DNA from 3 places in the Agrobacterium sp. fls2-241-TYG-188a genome. Region 3 is predicted to be linked to each of the others. Evidence: predicted binding sites of a transcription regulator. Region 3 holds the regulator's gene; each other region holds the start of a gene.
What was found. The regulator PhoB, encoded in region 3, activates phosphate uptake and scavenging genes when phosphate is short. The targets are predictions, from matches to a motif close to TGTCATNNANCTGTCAT.
Positions count from the first base shown of each region.

Region 1: QRN85_RS21895 (DUF1868 domain-containing protein) is a predicted target of PhoB. The motif match lies at 1,517-1,533, and genes of this name have one in related genera.
Region 2: QRN85_RS16630 (YdcH family protein) is a predicted target of PhoB. The motif match lies at 1,636-1,652, and genes of this name have one in related genera.

Region 1 covers NZ_JARVRD010000009.1:17,511-20,785, reverse strand. The annotation lists gene QRN85_RS21905 (sensor histidine kinase) at 1-186, opposite strand, end outside; gene rpmF (50S ribosomal protein L32) at 372-557, opposite strand; gene QRN85_RS21895 (DUF1868 domain-containing protein) at 751-1,473, opposite strand; gene polA (DNA polymerase I) at 1,584-3,275, opposite strand, start outside.
Region 2 covers NZ_JARVRD010000003.1:553,493-556,767, reverse strand. The annotation lists gene QRN85_RS16645 (5-(carboxyamino)imidazole ribonucleotide synthase) at 1-764, opposite strand, end outside; gene purE (5-(carboxyamino)imidazole ribonucleotide mutase) at 761-1,261, opposite strand; gene QRN85_RS16635 (YdcH family protein) at 1,275-1,478, opposite strand; gene QRN85_RS16630 (YdcH family protein) at 1,713-1,889, shown strand; gene QRN85_RS16625 (sulfite exporter TauE/SafE family protein) at 1,997-2,755, opposite strand; gene QRN85_RS16620 (thiamine phosphate synthase) at 2,862-3,275, shown strand, end outside.
Region 3 covers NZ_JARVRD010000002.1:66,514-69,788, reverse strand. The annotation lists gene QRN85_RS07170 (hypothetical protein) at 1-111, opposite strand, end outside; gene QRN85_RS07165 (cold-shock protein) at 338-547, opposite strand; gene phoB (phosphate regulon transcriptional regulator PhoB) at 1,071-1,754, opposite strand; gene phoU (phosphate signaling complex protein PhoU) at 1,886-2,602, opposite strand; gene pstB (phosphate ABC transporter ATP-binding protein PstB) at 2,690-3,275, opposite strand, start outside.

The DNA of each region.
Region 1 (3,275 bases), on a different contig from region 3:
CGCGGGCAAGGGTTCGTATCGGGAAAGATGTCCGCCGAGCGCCGAGACCGCCAACCGCAGCGTCGTGCCGCCTTGTGCCGCCACTTCATCTAAATAGCTTTCTGCAACCAGATCGCTTCCGCGGGTCAAGGCAATGCCACCAAGGCTGAGGCATACAAGCACAATGCCGATCCAGCGATATTTCACCGGTCTATCCCCTCCACATGCCAGACTTATCGAGCCTGCTCCCACGGAGAAGTCTAGAGCCATTCAGGCGCAAATGGAAACATCGGACCGCGCATATTTTTGTCGGCGCGAGAGGTCAGCACGGGCCAAAACAAAAAAGCCGACCCAAAGGCCGGCTTTCTCGAAAACTGTAGAATGCGCAGAGATTATGCGCTTTCCTTCGGCGTCAGAACCTGACGGCCACGGTACATGCCTGTCTTCAGGTCGATGTGGTGTGGGCGGCGAAGTTCGCCGGAGTTCTTGTCTTCAACGTAGGTTGCAGACTTCAGGCCATCGGCCGAACGACGCATGCCGCGCTTGGACGGGCTTGTTTTTCTCTTAGGTACTGCCATTTGTGTAACTCCAATTCAGCGGGGAAACACGGTAATCAGCCAGAACCAAGGCCTGATGTCTCATGTTTCTTTATTCGGAAATTTGGCGCGCTTATACATGCCTCTCAGGGCTTTGACCAGCCCCGGCACACATTTTTTCAAGAACAGCCGAATCACTGGCGCGATTTGAAGCCAACGCCGCCGGCAATCCGTATCAGACCGGATCGAAAACGATCAATTCCTCAAAATGCTTCATATCGCTGAATTCACAGAATGCTGGGGGACGCAATTCCAGAACGGGCACGGCCCCGCGCAATTCCTCAAGGCTTTCATCGAGCATTCTTTGCAAGCGCGGCAGAAAAGCCGGTTCAAACCAGCGCATCAGATAAGCGAAGGTGATGTGGAATTCGTAGCTGTCGTGGTCCGGGTGCCGATAACCGAACAGATCCGCAAAGGCATCACGCCAGTGCGCCACCGTGCGGTCATCCTCAGCGGTTGCTCCCTTAAGCGTCAGGCCGATGGGCGTCACGCGTATCACCTGCATCGCAAAAGGCGGGAGATCGGGAAATCGCTGCAATTTCTCGAAATAGAAATCCGTCATCCCGGCAATCGGCGTGTCGCCCGGCATATCCTTGGGCCAGTAGGGCCAGTTGCGGCGATATTCGATAATGCCTTGAAAGACTGTCATATGCAGGCTGGAGACGGGGGTGAAGGCCAGATGTGCTCTAGCCTCTGGCAAATCCAGGAGCTTTTGGCGTGTCCTGACAACAGCGCATTGCGTGCGAGAGCCTTCCGCCAGATGGCAGACGACCGTGTTTCCCGGCTCGTGCAGAAACTCGGCATTCAGATTGTAGCGAACACCGAGGTGGCGCGGGGGCTTATCGTTGTTTGCAGCGGAATAAGCGGCGAGATGAGGTGTTACGGTTGGCGCGTGCATGGTGCGAAGGCTCCTGAAACTGGACACCTCCTACGCCCGTCCGGCGACACTTCGATGACATAAAAACCGGATCGGGACAATCAAGCGTTTCCCTGTGAAAGGACGAGGCTCTAGTGAGCCTCGTCCCAGTTGTCCGCGGCCCTTGCGTCGACCTTCAGCGGCACCCTCATGTCCACAGCGGGCATGGCCGCATTCTCCATGATGGAAACGACAAGCGAGAGTGTCTTGTCGATCTCGTCTTCTGCGACTTCGAAGATCAGTTCGTCATGCACCTGCAAGAGCATCCGCGCGGAGAGGTTGCCATCCTCCAATGCGGGTTCGACACGGATCATCGCACGACGGATGATATCGGCGGCGGAGCCCTGGATCGGCGCATTGATGGCGGCGCGCTCGTTGAAGGCACGCACCGAAGGATTGGACGACTTGATCTCCGGATAATTGATGCGGCGACCGAAGATGGTTTCAACATAGCCCTTGTCACGCGCAAAGGCCTTCGTATTTTCCATATAGTCTCGGATGCCCGGGAAGCGCTCGAAATATTTCTTGATGTACTCCCCGGCCTCGGACCTTCCAATACTCAGCTGGTTGGCGAGCCCGAAGGACGAAATCCCGTAGATGATCCCGAAATTGATGGCCTTGGCGCGGCGTCGAACCTCGGACGGCATTCCTTCGACGGGAACGCCGAACATTTCGGACGCCGTCATGGCGTGAATGTCGATACCGTTCTCGAACGCGTTTCTCAGCTGCGGAATATCGGCAACATGGGCAAGGACGCGCAATTCGATCTGGCTATAGTCCGCAGACAGAAGCTTGTTACCCGGAGTCGATATGAAGGCCGTGCGGATCTTTCGCCCTTCTGCTGTCCTGACCGGGATGTTCTGAAGATTGGGCTCGGACGACGACAGGCGTCCTGTCGTTGTCGACGCCAGCGAATAGGAGGTGTGAACCCGTTTCGTATCGGCGTGAACATAGCCCGGAAGCGCATCCGTATAGGTGGATTTCAGCTTGGTCAGCTGGCGCCAGTCCACGATCTTGCGCGGCAGCTCGACGCCCTCGGCAGCCAGGTCTTCCAGCACCTGGGCCGAGGTGGACCATTGCCCGGTCTTGGTCTTGGAGCCACCGGGCAAGCCCATCCTACCGAACAGGATATCGCCCAGCTGCTTTGGCGAGCCGATATTGAATTTCTCGCCAGCAAGCTCATAAATTTCTTCCTCAAAAGCGGCGGCCTTCTGTGCAAGCTCTCCGGAAAGGCGTGAGAGAATCTGGCGATCAACAGTGATGCCGCGCTCTTCCATGCGGGCAAGAACCGGCAGCAGCGGGCGTTCCAGTTTCTCGTAGACGGAAAGCAGGCGGTCCGCGGCAAGCCGCGGCTTCAAGACCATCCAGAGCCGCAAGGTCACATCCGCATCTTCTGCGGCGTAAGCGGTCGCCTTGTCGATATCGACGAAATCGAAGGTCACGCCCGATTTTCCGGAACCGGCGACGTCCTTATAGGCGATGGGCGTGTGCCCGAGCCACCTCTCGGACAGCGCGTCCATTCCGTGCAATCCTTTGCCGGCTTCCAGCACATAGGACATCAGCATGGTGTCATCGAAGCTCTGCATGACGATGCCGAGCCGCTTTACCAGCAGATAATCATACTTCAGGTTCTGCGCGACCTTGAGGACAGTGGGGTCCTCCAGAAGCGCCTTTAACCGGTCAATTGCCTCGCGGGCGGGGATCTGGTCTGGGGCAAGCTTGATGCCATCGCTGAAGAGATCGCCGCCGGACCCTGTCTTGTGGGCAATCGGCACATAGGCCGC
Region 2 (3,275 bases), on a different contig from region 3:
GGCAGCACGAAGAATTCGATGCCGACAACGCCGACATAATCGAGCGCGGCAAGCAGTTTTTCAGCCGATTCGACAGCAACGGCCTTTGCTGTGTCGTCCAGCTGCGCGGGAACGGTCGAGGTGTGCAATATACCGCCCAGATGGACGTTTTCCGCCGGATCGTAGCAGGTGACGGTTCCATCCTGAAAGCGGGCGGCGATGATGGAGACTTCACGCTCGAAGGGTACGAAGCTTTCGAGAATGAGCGGCACGCCACCCAGCGCGTCGAATGCACCGGTCAGGTCTTCGCCACCCTTGAAAACCCGTTGGCCCTTGCCGTCATATCCCATGCGGCGGGTCTTCAGCACGCCCTTGCCACCGAAATCGGCAAGTGCGGCTTCGAGCCCGGCTTGATCGTCCACGGCGCGGAAATCGGCTGTGGGGATGCCGCAATCGTTGAGGAAGCGCTTTTCCGTCAACCGGTCCTGAGATGCGTTGAGTGCCTGTGCCGGTGGGTAGACCGGAACGGACGCGGCCAGTGTCTGCGCGGCGACGACAGGCACGTTCTCGAACTCGTAGGTCACGACGTCACAGATGCCTGCCAGCTCCGCCAGCGCCTTTTCATCGTCATAGGCGGCAACGATCTGGCGATTGCAGACCTGGGCTGCCGGACAATCGGCCTGCGGTTCCAGCACGATGGTGCGAAAGTTGAGGCGGGCAGCCGCCATGGCCAGCATACGGCCAAGCTGGCCGCCGCCGATAATGCCGATCGTTCCAGATTTCATTGTGGCGTATCCAGGGGGTATTCGGCAATGGCCGCCGTCTGGCGGGCGCGGTACTCGTCAAGCCGGTCAGCCAGATCCTCATCGGACAGGGCCAGCACCGCTGCGGCGAGAAGTGCCGCGTTGATCGCGCCTGCGCGTCCAATTGCCAGCGTGCCGACGGGAATGCCGGCTGGCATCTGGACGATGGAGTAGAGGCTGTCCTGTCCGGACATCGTCTTGGATTGAACGGGCACGCCAAAGACCGGGAGCGGCGTCAGCGCCGCCGTCATGCCGGGAAGGTGGGCCGCACCGCCAGCACCGGCGATAATGACCTTGAAACCTTCATCGCGCGCGCCGCTGGCAAAGCTGAACATGCGTTCTGGCGTACGGTGGGCGGAAATGATGCGTGCTTCATATTCCACGTCCAGCGCATCGAGCGTATCGGCGGCGTTTTTCATGGTTTCCCAGTCTGACTGGCTTCCCATGATGATGGCGACAGGCGGCGTCTCTCTACTCAACGGTCTCTCCGTCTCAAGCAATGATATCGGGGATGATCTGGTCTTCGATCTGGGTCATCTTGTCCTTGATGATCAGCTTCTTCTTCTTCATTCGCTGAATTCGCAATGCTTCGCAGTTGGTCTGGATCATCGCGTTGATCGCCGCATCGTAATCTTCGTGCTCCTGCCGCAGTCTTGCGAGCGCGAGCCGAACATCCGCATGGTCCTGATCAGGCATGTCTTTGTCCCCATATGATACAACCGGACCGCCATCCGGCCATTTTGTTGTCGGTCTTCGTGCCTGTACCACCAAATGGCGATAACGGGAAGTTTCCCGTGCGACCATTTTGCCCAACTATTGCCTTGATTCCTCCTTCGACAATTCAAAGTTTCCATGTCACATTACCTTCGTAAACCTGAAACTCCAGCGATGGAGCGCTGGAGGTAGGTTCAACAAGGAAGGACGTGCCGCATGACCATTCAGGCTCATATTGCATCGCTGGAAAAGAAACACGGTGCTCTTGAGGAGGAGCTCGAAACCGTTCTCGCTTCCCCCTCCTCAGATGATCAGCAGATTGTGGATTTGAAACGCAAAAAACTGCGCCTGAAGGACGAGATGCAGAGGCTGCAGGCCTCCACTAGGCATTAAACAACCGGTGTCGCCAGCTTCACGATTGAAGCGGCTTTAAGAATTCGGCCCTGATTGCTGTCGCGATCAGGGCCTTTTGATTCGTGCGGGTAAAGGTTGCAAAAATCTCAGGTCAGGGCGTCCCATAGAAGTTTCAGCGCCGCCAGAAACACCATCGAATACATCAGCGGGTAAAAGATCGCGGGCTTGAGGTATTTGACGACCCGCGCGCCGACCATCGTTGAGACGATGGCGACTGGCAAAAGCGTGAAGGCCGCCATGAGATTGGCCGTATCCAGTGCCTCGAGTGCAAAATAGGAAACGAGCTTGATGGCATTGACGATGGCGAAAAACCGGACGCTGAGGCCGGTATAGCTCTTCGGATCGAGCTTCAGCGGCATCACATAGATCTGGAAGGGCGGGCCGCCCGCATGGGCCACGAAACTGCAATAGCCGGAAAATGTGCCCCAGATCGTCGCCTTGACCCGATTTTGCGGCTTTGCAACCACCTCGATCTTCCGTCCGACGAAACGCTCGTAAAAATACTGGGCGACGAAGATGATCGTGACGACAGCCAGAACCAGACGCATCGTATCGGCGGAAATGATGGCGGATGTCGCCCAGCCCACCGCAACCCCGATCAGCGCACCGGGAAGAAGGATAAGCAGAGTTTCCTGATGGTTATGATGTCGCCATGCCCATAATGCCACAAGATCCATGACGATAAGGATGGGAAGGAAAATGGCTGCGGCCTGCACCGGCGAAACGGCAAGGGCCATCAACGGCACGCCCATCAGCGCCAAAGCGCCGCCGAGCCCGCCCTTGGAAAGGCCGACGAGGATGACTGCGGGAATGGCAACGAGAAAAAAATGGAAATCGGGCAGCATGGATGGACGGTTGATCCTTTCGCCTGTCCGGTCTATCGGAATTAGAACATGAAAACGAGTGCAGATTGCGCGCCGGGCGTCCTGTCTGCGGAAAATGGATAAATCGATGAGTGGACCTGAAGATCGTTGCCGCCTCGTTCTGGTCGTTCCTGCTGGTGTTGATGCAGCCGATCAGGCAAAGGCCCTGGAGGATGCGTTGCGCGGCGGCGATGTCGCCTCCGTGATCGTTCCGCAATATGATCTCGATGACGGCGCCTATCAGAAGCGCGCAGAGGTTCTGGTGCCCATCATCCAGGAAGCAGGCGCTGCTGCGCTTCTGGCAGGAGACAGCCGGGTGGCCGGGCGCGTCAAGGCGGATGGTCTTCATATTGTCGGCGGCGCAGAAGCCCTTGCCGAAGCTGTTGAGAAATTCACGCCGAAGCTGATCGTCGGCGGCGGCACGGCGGATGATCGCCACAAGGCGCTCGAGCAGGGAGAGTGCACGCCCGACTACATGTTCTTCGGCAAGCTTGATGGCGAT
Region 3 (3,275 bases):
CGCAATCGAGTTCAGTTCGTCCACGGCGTGACCGCGAGCGAAGAACTGCGTCTGCGTGGCGCCGAATGCCTTCTCAGCCTGCTGGCGAGATTTGCTGTGTGTTTCGGACATGGATTTTCCTTCCTGTCGCTTCGGCTGAGATCGGGATCGATTTCAAAAAAATGCCGATGCGGAGTGGATTGGGTGGCCGGAGGCGGATTTCGCAAATGAAAAACGCTCTGGCGCATGTGCCGAGCTGCGGCACAAAAAAAGGCCAGGCAACGTGCCTGACCTCGGTTGGTCTCATACTTTCGACAGTGCCAGTACATCCGTGGTCAAAGGAAAGCAGATTCCGTATTTAAGCAGCCTGGAGATTGCAAGCCGACATTTTGCCCGACTTGTTGTCGCGCTCAAGGTCGTAGCTCAGCTTCTGGCCTTCAACGATTTCGCGCATACCTGCACGCTCTACAGCGGAGATGTGTACGAATGCGTCCGTGCCGCCGTTGTCTGGCTGAATGAAGCCGAAGCCCTTGGTGGAGTTAAACCATTTTACTGTGCCTGTGGTCATAATGAACCCTTTCAAAGCATAAGTGATAGATCACAGAACTGACGCCCTGTGTGCGAGTATAGCGATTTTTTTGAAGGAAAGGGTTAGTTCAAAACGCGGTGCTAATCGCGCGGCAACCAAAGCTCAGCAAGCAAAATATCGATGACCAATTGATAGAGGGTTATTCCCTGATAGTCAAACCTTAAATTACAGATAATTGAAATTCGCTTTTATCTTGCAACGTAAAGGCACGGTCAGAAGAATAATTACCCGTATCGCTATTTCAATTTCCGCAATGTCCCTGCCTGTTGTTTTTACTCAGAAAAATCGCTTGGAAAAGGAAATCCCGCCCTACCCTTTTTCGCACCCGAGGGCGAAGTTTGGAGCCGCCGCCAGAACCTGAGAATTTATCCTAGCGATGAACGCAAACGACGGTTCCCTCGGCGGCAGCTGTTCGATCCTGGCATAAAACAGGAAACGCGCGCCGTGTTCCAGCCAGAACATCCTGCGCGCGTTGTGCTTCAAAAGGGTGTCGAAAGGCCCGTCAGGCTTCCATGGAATAGCCCGCGCCGCGCACGGTGCGAATGACATCCTGCATATTGGAGAAGTTGAGCGCCTTTCTCAGACGGCCGACATGAACGTCCACGGTGCGTTCATCCACATAGATATCGTGACCCCATACGCCATCCAGAAGCTGCGAGCGCGAGAAGACGCGACCGGGGGAGACCATGAGGAACTCCAGCAGGCGAAACTCGGTTGGCCCCAGACGCACTTCGCGGGTCTTGCGGTGCACGCGGTGGGTTTCGCGGTCGAGTTCGATATCGCCGCATTTCAGGACGGAGGACAGAACTTCCGGGCGGGCACGGCGCAGCATGGCCTTGACGCGTGCCATCAGCTCTGGGGTCGAAAACGGCTTGACCACATAGTCGTCAGCGCCGGTCGCCAATCCCCGCACGCGCTCGCTCTCCTCGCCACGCGCCGTCAGCATGATGATCGGCAGGCGTTCGGTTTCCGGGCGCATTCTTAAGCGACGGCAAAGCTCGATGCCGGAAACGCCCGGCAACATCCAGTCCAGGATCAGAAGATCCGGGGTGCGTTCCTGCAAGCGGATTTCCGCCTCGTCGCCACGGGGAATGGTGTCGACGTCATAACCTTCGGATTCCAGATTGTAGCGGAGAAGAACGCTGAGCGCTTCTTCATCTTCGACAACTGCGATTTTCGGCACCATGGATTTGAACTCCGCCAGTCTGACCAGAGCGCAAGGCGTTCTTCGGGGCGCATTGCGGCCGCTCTGGCATGTTGATCGACACATCGGGCCGACCGAAGGTCATGTTCGACCTTCGGCGCCGATGCTGCAACTCACTCGGTTACTGCGCCAAGCGTGTTGGAACTATCGTCCTTCGGACGCTCGCCTTCCGGCTGGCTGCCGGTGGTCATGTAGTAGATGGTTTCGGCAATGTTGGTTGCGTGGTCGCCAACGCGCTCGATGTTCTTGGCGCAGAACAGGAGATGCGTGCAGGTCGTGATGTTGCGCGGATCTTCCATCATGTAGGTCAAGAGCTCGCGGAACAGCGAGGTGTACATGGCATCGATCTCTTCATCGCGCTCGCGGATGGCCTGGGCCTTTTCCGCCGAACGGGTGGAGTAGACGTCAAGCACTTCCTTGAGCTGCACCAGCGCCAGTTCCGACAGGTGCTCCAGACCGCGGGCCAGCTTGCGCGGAACGCCGGTACCGGCAACCGCGATGACGCGCTTGGCGGTGTTCTTGCCAAGGTCGCCCACGCGCTCCAGATCGGCAGCGATACGCAGCGAGCCGATGATTTCACGAAGGTCGGCAGCCATGGGCTGACGCTTGGCGATGGTGACGATGGCCTTGTCGCCAATCTCACGCTCGGCATGATCGAGGATCGTGTCGTCGGATATGACCTTCTGGGCAAGTGCTGCGTCGGAATTGACGAGCGCGCGCACCGCATCGGCGCACATCTGTTCCGCCAGACCGCCCATTTCGGCGATGCGGCGGGTGAGGAACTTCAGCTCCTCGTCATAGGCGGACATGATATGGGAATGTGTCGGCATGTACGAAATCTCCAGTTTCGATGCGCTGGCCCGCAAGCCCGGACGGGCTCAAGCGGTGCCACGCGAATGGTTTCAACCTGCGGCAGATCAGCCGAAGCGGCCCATGATGTAGTCCTGCGTGCGCTGGTCATCCGGGTTGGTGAACATCTTGTCGGTGTCGTTTTCTTCGACCAGATGGCCCAGATGGAACATGGCGGTGCGCTGCGAGACGCGGGCTGCCTGCTGCATGGAGTGGGTGACGATGACGATGGTGTAGTTTGCGCGCAGCTCGTGGATGAGTTCTTCCACCTTTGCCGTCGCAATCGGGTCCAGCGCCGAGCATGGCTCGTCCATCAGGATGACTTCAGGAGACACAGCAATCGCGCGCGCAATGCACAGACGCTGCTGCTGGCCGCCGGACAGGCCGGTGCCTGATTCATGCAGGCGATCCTTGGCTTCGTTCCACAGACCGGCCTTCTGCAGGCTGGACTCGACGATCTGGTCCATATCCGCCTTGTTGCGGGCAAGACCATGGATGCGCGGGCCATAGGCGATGTTTTCATAGATCGTCTTGGGGAATGGGTTCGGCTTCTGGAACACCATGCCGACGCGGGCGCGCAGTTCCACCACGTCGATGGACTGATCGTAGATATCGTCTTCATCGAGCGTGATCTTGCCCGTGACACGGCAGCCG